2 regions of the Serratia sp. JSRIV002 genome follow, and region 2 is predicted to be linked to the other one. Evidence: predicted binding sites of a transcription regulator. Region 2 holds the regulator's gene; the other holds the start of a gene.
What was found. Region 2 encodes PhoB, which activates phosphate uptake and scavenging genes when phosphate is short. Its sites were predicted from a motif close to CTGTCATAAAACTGNCNNAT; they were not measured.
Positions count from the first base shown of each region.

Region 1: the regulator PhoB is predicted to act here: its motif matches at 2,426-2,445, upstream of phoA (alkaline phosphatase).

Region 1 is NZ_CP074143.1:1,991,315-1,995,712, forward strand. It holds gene KGP26_RS09290 (fimbrial protein) at 1-179, shown strand, start outside; gene KGP26_RS09295 (helix-turn-helix domain-containing protein) at 279-722, opposite strand; gene phoA (alkaline phosphatase) at 942-2,354, opposite strand; gene KGP26_RS09305 (glutathione S-transferase N-terminal domain-containing protein) at 2,493-3,200, opposite strand; gene KGP26_RS09310 (helix-turn-helix transcriptional regulator) at 3,278-3,961, opposite strand; gene KGP26_RS09315 (cytochrome P450) at 4,041-4,398, shown strand, end outside.
Region 2 is NZ_CP074143.1:1,358,336-1,362,733, forward strand. It holds gene sbcD (exonuclease subunit SbcD) at 1-1,077, opposite strand, end outside; gene phoB (phosphate response regulator transcription factor PhoB) at 1,302-1,991, shown strand; gene phoR (phosphate regulon sensor histidine kinase PhoR) at 2,016-3,332, shown strand; gene KGP26_RS06195 (PstS family phosphate ABC transporter substrate-binding protein) at 3,346-4,284, shown strand.

The DNA of each region.
Region 1 (4,398 bases), 630 kb from region 2:
TGACCGGCAAAAACTCAACGCCAATCACTAGCGGCACGGCGGTATATGCCGGGCATACCATTGCCAACCAGACCAATACCATCACCTTGCCGCTCAAGGCGCGTTACTACCAGACCGCAGCAAAAATGAAGGGCGGCACCATCAAGTCGATTGCCACCTTTACCCTTGAATATAACTGATAAGACGTCAGCCAGTTCAATACTTAAGAGCGCTGCTGCGCCCGTTTAGCGGGTGCTGAAAAGGCCAATGGGTTTAGACACCCGTTGGCCGTTTTGTTTTTAACGCTGGCCGACCCAGTTGGTGCAGCCTTCGTCTACGCATTGGCGTTTGTAGAGTGAATGCAGGCTCGGTGTGCTGTGCCGATAGCTGTGCTCTGAGGAGAGCGCCACTTCATCTTGCTGCGGCGTGCGGCGATAGACCGCCGGCGTTTCACCAAACTGCTTTTTAAAGGCCCGGGAAAATGAAGGCTGGGAATCAAAATGGAACTGCAGGGCAATGTCCAGAATCGGCCGGGGGGTAGCGCGTAATGCCTGTGCGGCCTTAGACAAACGGCGTTCGCGGATATAGCTGCCAAGCGCATGGCCAGTGGTACTGCGGAACATACGTTGCAGATGCCATTTGGAGTAGCCAGATTTTGCAGCCACGTTATCCAGCAGCAGCGGTTGATCCAGGTGGTTTTCGATCCAGTTCAGCAAATCGTGAATGATATTGGCGCGATCCATTGGTTTAATTCTCCTGCAGCGACGACATTCGGGTAACCGTCAAATGGGACTTAATAATCCAAGATTATTCTTTGATAATAGGCGCGCATCGGCAGTTACGCAAGGGTAAACTTGGATAATTGACGTGGCGAAAAATGCTCCGCAAGGGCTAGGGGTATAGTGAATTGGGCGGCGGGATAGGGAGATAGGGAGGGGCACAGCATGCTGTGCCCGTGTGGATCACTTGATGTTCATGGCGTCGCGCATGGTGAAGAACAGGTCGGTCTGATCGGTCAGCCCCACGATGTTGGCGGCATGCGGGCCATAAGCGGCAACGCGCAGCTGAGTCCCGGTATGACCCTGGGAGCCTTCTTCCGAATTGCCATAGCTGATGGTCATCACCGCGCCGTCTTTGGTGGTTAATGATTGGGTCAGCCCCGGTGCTTTAGCTTTGGCGGCAATAATCTGGCTGGAGTGAGCGTGGTCGGCGGTGACGATCACCAGGGTATTACCGTCGGCGCGGGCGAACTCCAGCGCTTTTTGTACCGCTTCATCCAGATCGACCGTTTCACCAAATTGGCCGCATGGGTTGGCATCATGATCCTGCTTGTCGATGGACGCTCCTTCGACCTGCAGGAAGAAACCGTTCGGGTTGTTCTTCAGCAACTCGATGGCTTTCTCGGTCATCGCTGCCAGCGTTGGCACATTGGCGCTGCGCTCTGGGTTATTCTCGCAGGTCACCGCAGGCTGATCGAGATTACCGTGGTAGGAGGCTTTCGGTCCCTTCCAGCGTACAGGCATATTGCCTGGCGCAAACAGGCCCAGCAGCGGCTTTTGCTGATTGGCGAGGTTAATCGCGTTCAGGCTTTCGGCATCCTCCACCCATTGGTAGCCCAATGCGGCGGCCTGGGCCTTCAGCGTTTTCCCCTGCCATTCACCGCTTTTCGCCAACTGAGCGAAGGATTTTGCTCCGCCGCCCAGCGTGACGTCGGCACGGGTTTTAATCAACTGCTCGGTGATAGAACCATGCCCGCCATTTTCCAGCGCGTTGCTGGCGCATTGCTCACTGGTTTCCTCTGGGCCGTAGCACTTGCGGGAGGTTACGTGCGAAACCAGTGCTGCCGGTGTGGCATCTTGCAGCTCCGCCGTAGAGACGTTGCCGGTGGCTTTACCCGCGGCCTTGGCCAGTTCCAAAATCGTCGGTTGATCTTTGCCGTTCACATCTACGCCCAACGCGCCGTTGTAGGTCTTGACGCCGGTAGCCCAGGCGGTGGCCGAGGCGGCAGAGTCGGTGACATAGTCCGGCTTATGGCTTTTCTTATCCAGCGAGTAGTGGGTGTATTGGCCGGTTAGCGGCAAAGCATCGATCCCTTTGAAGTAACCGCCTGCGCCTTCCGCATAGTTGCGTGCGCCGGTGATTTCCGAATCGCCCATGCCGTCGCCGATCAGCAGGATCACGTTTTTAGCGGTTTTATTCGACAGCGATGCTTGCAGTGCGGCGGTTTGATCGCTTGCCAAACGGCGTGCACCGCCGGGTTCGGTAATATCGCCACGAGCCGCGCGGTTGTTGAGTTGATTGTTGTCAGCCAGGGCGGTGGAGCATAACAGAGCGGATAATAGGGCACCGGCGATCAGAGAAACGGACTGTTGCATGGGTAGGGCTCCTTGTCGTAATACAAAAATATTGTTGGCATTATTTTGTTACATCGGAGAGTAGAGCAGGAAAGTGACATTTTTATGACGAGCGAGGTGGGAAAAGGGATTGCCTTTCCTGGCAATCCCAATAGGTTATCAGACTTGGCGGGCAGGAATATTAATGCCGCGTTGTACGGCTGGCCTTGCCAGTCCACGTTCCAGCCATTGGCCAACAAGGGGGAAATTGTCGAACTCCACCACGTCGCGCGCTTCATAAAAACCGATCAGGTTGCGTACCCAGCCGAGTAGGGAAATGTCGGCAATGGTATATTCCGACCCCATAATCCAATCACGCCCTTGCAGCCGCTCTTCCAGCACACCCAGCAGCCGTTTGGACTCTTTCTGGTAGCGCTCAAACGGCCGTTTGTCTTCATATTCGCGCCCGGCGAATTTGTGGAAGAAGCCTAGTTGGCCGAACATTGGCCCCACGGACGCCATCTGGAAAAATACCCACTGGATGGTTTCATAACGTTGGGCGGGGTCTTTGGGTAACAACTTGCCGCATTTCTCTGCCAGATATAGCAGGATTGCCCCGGACTCGTACAGCGCAAACGGCTTACCGTCCGGGCCAGCAGGATCGAGGATCGCCGGGATTTTACCGTTAGGGTTGAGCGACAGGAACTCCGGCGTCCAGGTTTCATTTTTGCCGATGTCGATCAGGTGGGCCTCATAGGGTAGGCCGATCTCTTCGAGCATGATGGAAACTTTCACCCCGTTAGGGGTCGGCAGCGAGTAGAGTTGTAACCGTTCAGGATGTTTGGCGGGCCAACGTTTGGCGATCGGGAACAGGGTAATATCGGACATGATAACTCCTCGGAAGCGACGGGATCGTCAACAGGAAAACTCATTGAGTATGGCAGTAAAGCTAGCGCGCCAGGTATTCAAAGCGCCAGGCCAAAATGTGCGCTCAGTGCTTTTCGACCTGTGGCGGTCAGTTGCAGCTCACGGCTGTCTAGCTGGCGCTGAACCCATCCGCGTTTTTCAAATGCTGCTAACATGGCAGCGCCCAGTGCGCCACCGAGATGGGCCTTGCGTTCGCTCCAGTCCAGACAATCGCAGGCAAAGCGCCGCCGGGTCGGGGCCGGGGAGCAGTCGATACCCAACTGTGTCAAGGCAGCCTGCCCAGACTCACTGAGCTGATAGTCGTTATCCCCGATTAGCCAGGCCCGCGCCAGCAACTGATGATGTAATTGGACCGCGATCTCACCGGCCATGTGGTCATAGCAGGTGCGTGCATAACGTAATGAGGCCGGGGTGCTGCTTTTGACCGTTGGGCGTTCTACGCCGGCCAACGCCATCAGGCTTTCCAGCATGTCGGCCACCGGTTTGCCCGCCAGGCGGTAAAAGCGATTGCGGCCCTGTTTGACGCAGCCGATCAGGTTCTGTTCCTGCAAGCGTGCCAGATGGCTGCTGGCTGTGGATGCCGCGACGTCCACCGCCGCACTCAGCTCCGTTGCGGTATAGGCGCGCCCATCCATCAACAGGCACAGCATGCGCGCTCGGGTGCGATCGGCGATAGCGGCCGTCAGTGCGGCCAGGCGGTCTTCAAGCGTATTGTCATTCATACTTCGAGAATAACCGAAGTATTGCTGCTCGTCTAACCCGACAATGGCTGCTCTCTATGCTTATCGGAAGGAAATTGCCATGACAGCCTGCCCCTTTTCAGTTGCATCGCGGCAAGCGGTGCGTGAAGCCTTAACCCATCCTCAACTCGGCGTTCGCCCCACGGATGAGCCGGTGCCCGCAGCTTTAATTGGGACGCCCGCTCAATCGATTTTCGCCTCTCTGGTACGTATGAATGATGGTGCCGTGCAGCGTGAATTAAAGGGAGCGATCGAGGTGGCGCTGGCCGCTATCACCGATGATGAGATCCGCCAGACCACGGTTTACGTGGCTCAACGGTTAGCGGCCAGTTTGACAACGGCAGAGCAGCTCACCCGGTTTAACTACGCTTTGCCGATCTGCGTACTGGCTGACTTATTGGGCGTGGCCCATCAGGATC
Region 2 (4,398 bases):
ATCCTGCTGAGCAATGGTCTGGCTACGTTGCTCTTTACTGCGTCGCAGCAGCACCACTTCAACCGGTAAATCTTCCGCCAACTGTTGGATGCGGCGCTGAATATCGCTGAGGTAATCCTGGGTGGCCACTTCGATATCCAGCCAAACCGGAAGTTCGCCCTGATAATCGGCAAACTGCTGTAATTGGGCCTCGATTTGCTGCAAATCACCTTTGATCAGCTGCATGGGCTGGAAGGTGGGGATCTCCAGTGGCGTGATCTGTTGCAATGCTCCGTCGGCAAAATCGACCATAAACACGCTTTTGGCTTTGCCTAACTCGTCAAAGCTCAGTGGGATTGGCGAGCCGCTGTAACGGATATGCTCGGATTTGGCGACGTTCTGCGCACGATGGATATGCCCCAACGCAATGTAATCGGCAGGAGGGAACGCTTGAGCCGGGAAAGCGTCCAGCGTGCCGATATAGATATCCCGCACCGAATCCGAGGTGGTGACGCCCACGGTGGTTAAATGGCCAGTGGCGACGATCGGCAGTGGCAAACCCAACGCATCGCGGCGCGCACAAGCTGCCTGATACAGGTTTTGGTAATGTTCGGCGATGGCTTCTTGCAGGGCCTGCTGCTTTTGGTTGCCAGACTCACCGGCGCGGCTGGTGAGCAGATCTCGTGGGCGCAGGAACGGAATGGCGCAGAGCACCGCACCAGGTTGGCCATCAAGCTGGTTGAGCACCACAATTTGCTGCTCAAGCTCGCTTTGCGCGTTGGCAATCACGGTGGTGTTCAGGCAGGAAAGCAGCTCACGCGATTCATTCAGCGTGGCTACGGAGTCGTGGTTGCCGCCCAGCACCACCAGCTGGCAGCCGGTGCGTTGCAGCTCCACCACAAAGCGGTTGTACAGCTCGCGTGCGTAGCTTGGCGGAGAGCCGGTATCGAACAAATCGCCTGCGACGATCAGCGCGTCCACCCGCTGCTGTTCCACCTGTTCGATCAGCCAACCTAAAAAGGCCTGATGCTCGGCGGCGCGGCTTTTGGTGAAAAAGTACTGGCCCAAATGCCAGTCGGAGGTATGGATCAGGCGCATAAAACTCCCAGGGCGACAACATAATGGCGACGATTATAAAGGGGGGGATCTCTCCTGTCGTGGCTCAATCAAGTAGAGAGCCGAATGATTTTTGTTTGCCGTCAGAAATAATCGCTATGCTTACTGCGTTCGAACGGGCTATTTTTTCATAAAAGTGTCACAAAACTGACGCATAATGGCGACCGCAATCAACTGAGATCGCTAACACATTGGCAGGATTGACGATGGCAAGACGCATACTGGTGGTGGAAGACGAAGCGCCGATCCGTGAGATGGTGTGCTTTGTGTTGGAACAGAATGGTTACCAACCGTTGGAAGCCGAGGATTATGACAGTGCCGTCACGCGCCTGTCTGAGCCGTTCCCTGATTTGGTGTTACTGGACTGGATGTTACCGGGAGGTTCCGGCATTCAGTTTATCAAGCATATGAAGCGTGAGGCGATGACCCGGGATATCCCGGTAATGATGCTGACCGCGCGCGGTGAAGAAGAAGATCGGGTACGTGGCCTGGAAGTTGGGGCGGATGATTACATCACCAAACCTTTCTCCCCCAAGGAGCTGGTGGCACGTATCAAGGCGGTAATGCGCCGTATTTCACCAATGGCAGTAGAAGAAGTGATTGAAATGCAGGGGCTAAGCCTGGATCCTTCCTCACACCGGGTGATGGCCAATGAGCAGGCGCTGGAGATGGGGCCGACCGAGTTCAAGCTGCTGCACTTCTTTATGACTCATCCGGAGCGTGTTTATAGCCGCGAACAGTTGCTTAATCACGTCTGGGGCACTAACGTTTATGTGGAAGACCGCACCGTTGATGTGCATATCCGCCGGCTGCGTAAGGCGCTGGAGACCAGTGGTCATGACAAGATGGTTCAAACCGTTCGCGGCACCGGTTATCGGTTCTCAACGCGCTACTGATCGCACTGCGCTGGAGAGGTTACCGTGCTAGAACGTTTATCGTGGAAGAGGCTGGCGCTGGAGCTGGCCCTTTTTTGCCTGCCCGCCTTATTGCTGGGGCTGATTTTCGGTTATCTGCCCTGGCTGCTGTTGGTTTCGGTGCTGGCTGCGCTGGCCTGGAACTTCTATAACCAACTCAAACTTTCCCACTGGCTGTGGGTGGACCGCAGCATGACGCCGCCGCCGGGCCGCTGGAGCTGGGAGCCGTTGTTCTATGGCCTGTACCAGATGCAGCAGCGTAACCGTCGCCGCCGCCGTGAGCTGGCGCTGTTGATCAAACGCTTCCGTAGTGGGGCCGAATCCTTACCGGATGCGGTGGTGATGACCACCGTTGAGGGCAATATCTTCTGGTGTAACGGCCTGGCACAGCATCTGCTGGGCTTTCGCTGGCCGGAAGATAACGGCCAACACATTCTCAACCTGCTGCGCTATCCGGAATTCAGTCATTATCTGCAACAGCAAGAATTTACCCGGCCGCTGACGCTACAGCTGAATAACGAGCACTTTGTCGAATTCCGTATCATGCCGTACTCCGAAGGCCAATTGCTAATGGTGGCCCGTGATGTGACCCAGATGCGTCAACTGGAGGGGGCCAGACGCAACTTCTTTGCCAACGTCAGTCATGAGCTGCGTACGCCGCTAACGGTGCTGCAAGGCTATCTGGAGATGATGAGCGATGAAGAGCTGGATGGTTCGCTGCGTGGCAAAGCCTTGGGCACCATGCAAGAGCAGACCAAACGCATGGATGGGTTGGTAAAGCAGTTGCTCACGCTTTCCAGGATAGAGGCCGCGCCAAACGTGGATATGAACGAGAAGGTTGATATTCCGTTAATGCTGCGGGTATTGCAGCGTGAGGCGCAGTCGCTCAGCAGTGGTAATCACCAGATCAATTTCCGGGTGAATGAAAATCTGCAGGTGTTCGGTAATGAGGATCAGCTGCGCAGCGCGGTTTCCAATCTGGTGTACAACGCTGTCAACCATACTCCGGCGGGTACCAACATCGAAGTGAGCTGGCAGCAGACGCCGCACGGGGCTCAGTTCCAGGTCAGCGATAACGGGCCGGGCATCGGTGCCGAGCATATCCCACGCCTGACCGAGCGTTTCTATCGCGTGGATAAAGCACGTTCGCGCCAGACCGGCGGCAGTGGGCTCGGGTTGGCGATCGTGAAGCATGCGCTCAGCCATCATGATTCACGGCTGGAGATCCTCAGCGAGCCAGGCATCGGCACCCGTTTTATCTTTACCTTGCCTAACCGGTTGATTGTTCCCGCGTCTTTAGCAGAGAATGCGGTGAAAAATTAACAGGTAGCCCGCCATGAATCGATTTACCCAAGCTTTGCTGCTTTGCCTGCTGCTGTCGGTTGGCCGCGGGGCCGTGGCTGCTCCGGACGGCATGCTTTCCGGTAACCTGTCTAGCGTAGGTTCCGACACCTTGGCCAACCTGATGGCGCTGTGGGGGCAGGATTTCAGCCGACACTATCCCAACGTGAACCTGCAACTGCAGGCTGCCGGTTCCTCGACGGCACCCACCGCATTGGCGGCAGGAGCGGCGCAGCTTGGGCCAATGAGCAGGCCAATGAAGGCGGCGGAGGTGTCGGCATTTGAGCACCGCTATGGCTATGCTCCGCTGGCGGTGCCGGTCGCGGTTGATGCGCTGGTGGTGCTGGTGCATCAGGACAATCCGTTACGTGGGTTGAATCTGCAACAGCTGGATCAAATCTTTTCCGCTACCCGCCGCTGCGGGGAAAACACGCCGATTAATCGCTGGGGAGAGCTGGGGCTGCAGGGCGGCTGGCAGCAGCGTGCCTTGCAACGTTTTGGCCGCAACTCCGCCTCGGGTACCTATGGGTATTTCAAGCTGCGTGCGTTATGCGGTGGTGATTTTATGGCGCGGGTGAATGAACTGCCGGGGTCGGCCTCGGTGGTGCAGGCGGTGGCCGGATCGTTAAACGGCATTGGCTATGCCAGCATTGGTTTTCGTGCCAGCGGGGTGCGGCTGTTGCCCCTGGCAGAAACGGGTGACCGTTATATTGAACCTAGCGAAACCAACGTGCGTAACGGTAGCTATCCGTTGGCGCGCTATCTGTATATCTACATCAACAAAGCTCCCAACCAGCCGCTGGAGCCCCTGACGGCGGCATTCCTCGACCGTGTACTGTCTGCGCAGGGACAGGATCTGGTAAATCACGACGGCTATCTGCCGTTGCCGCCAGATACGCTGCGCAAAACCCGCGCTCTATTGGGGTTGGAGTAGTCCGGCCAACTTGAATTTAATTCAACACCAATGAAAATTTCTCCATTGCCGGGTGACCGGTGACATGAAAGGATGCACTCAAGCAGTGTAGACGTCTGGATGTCCATTTGTAAC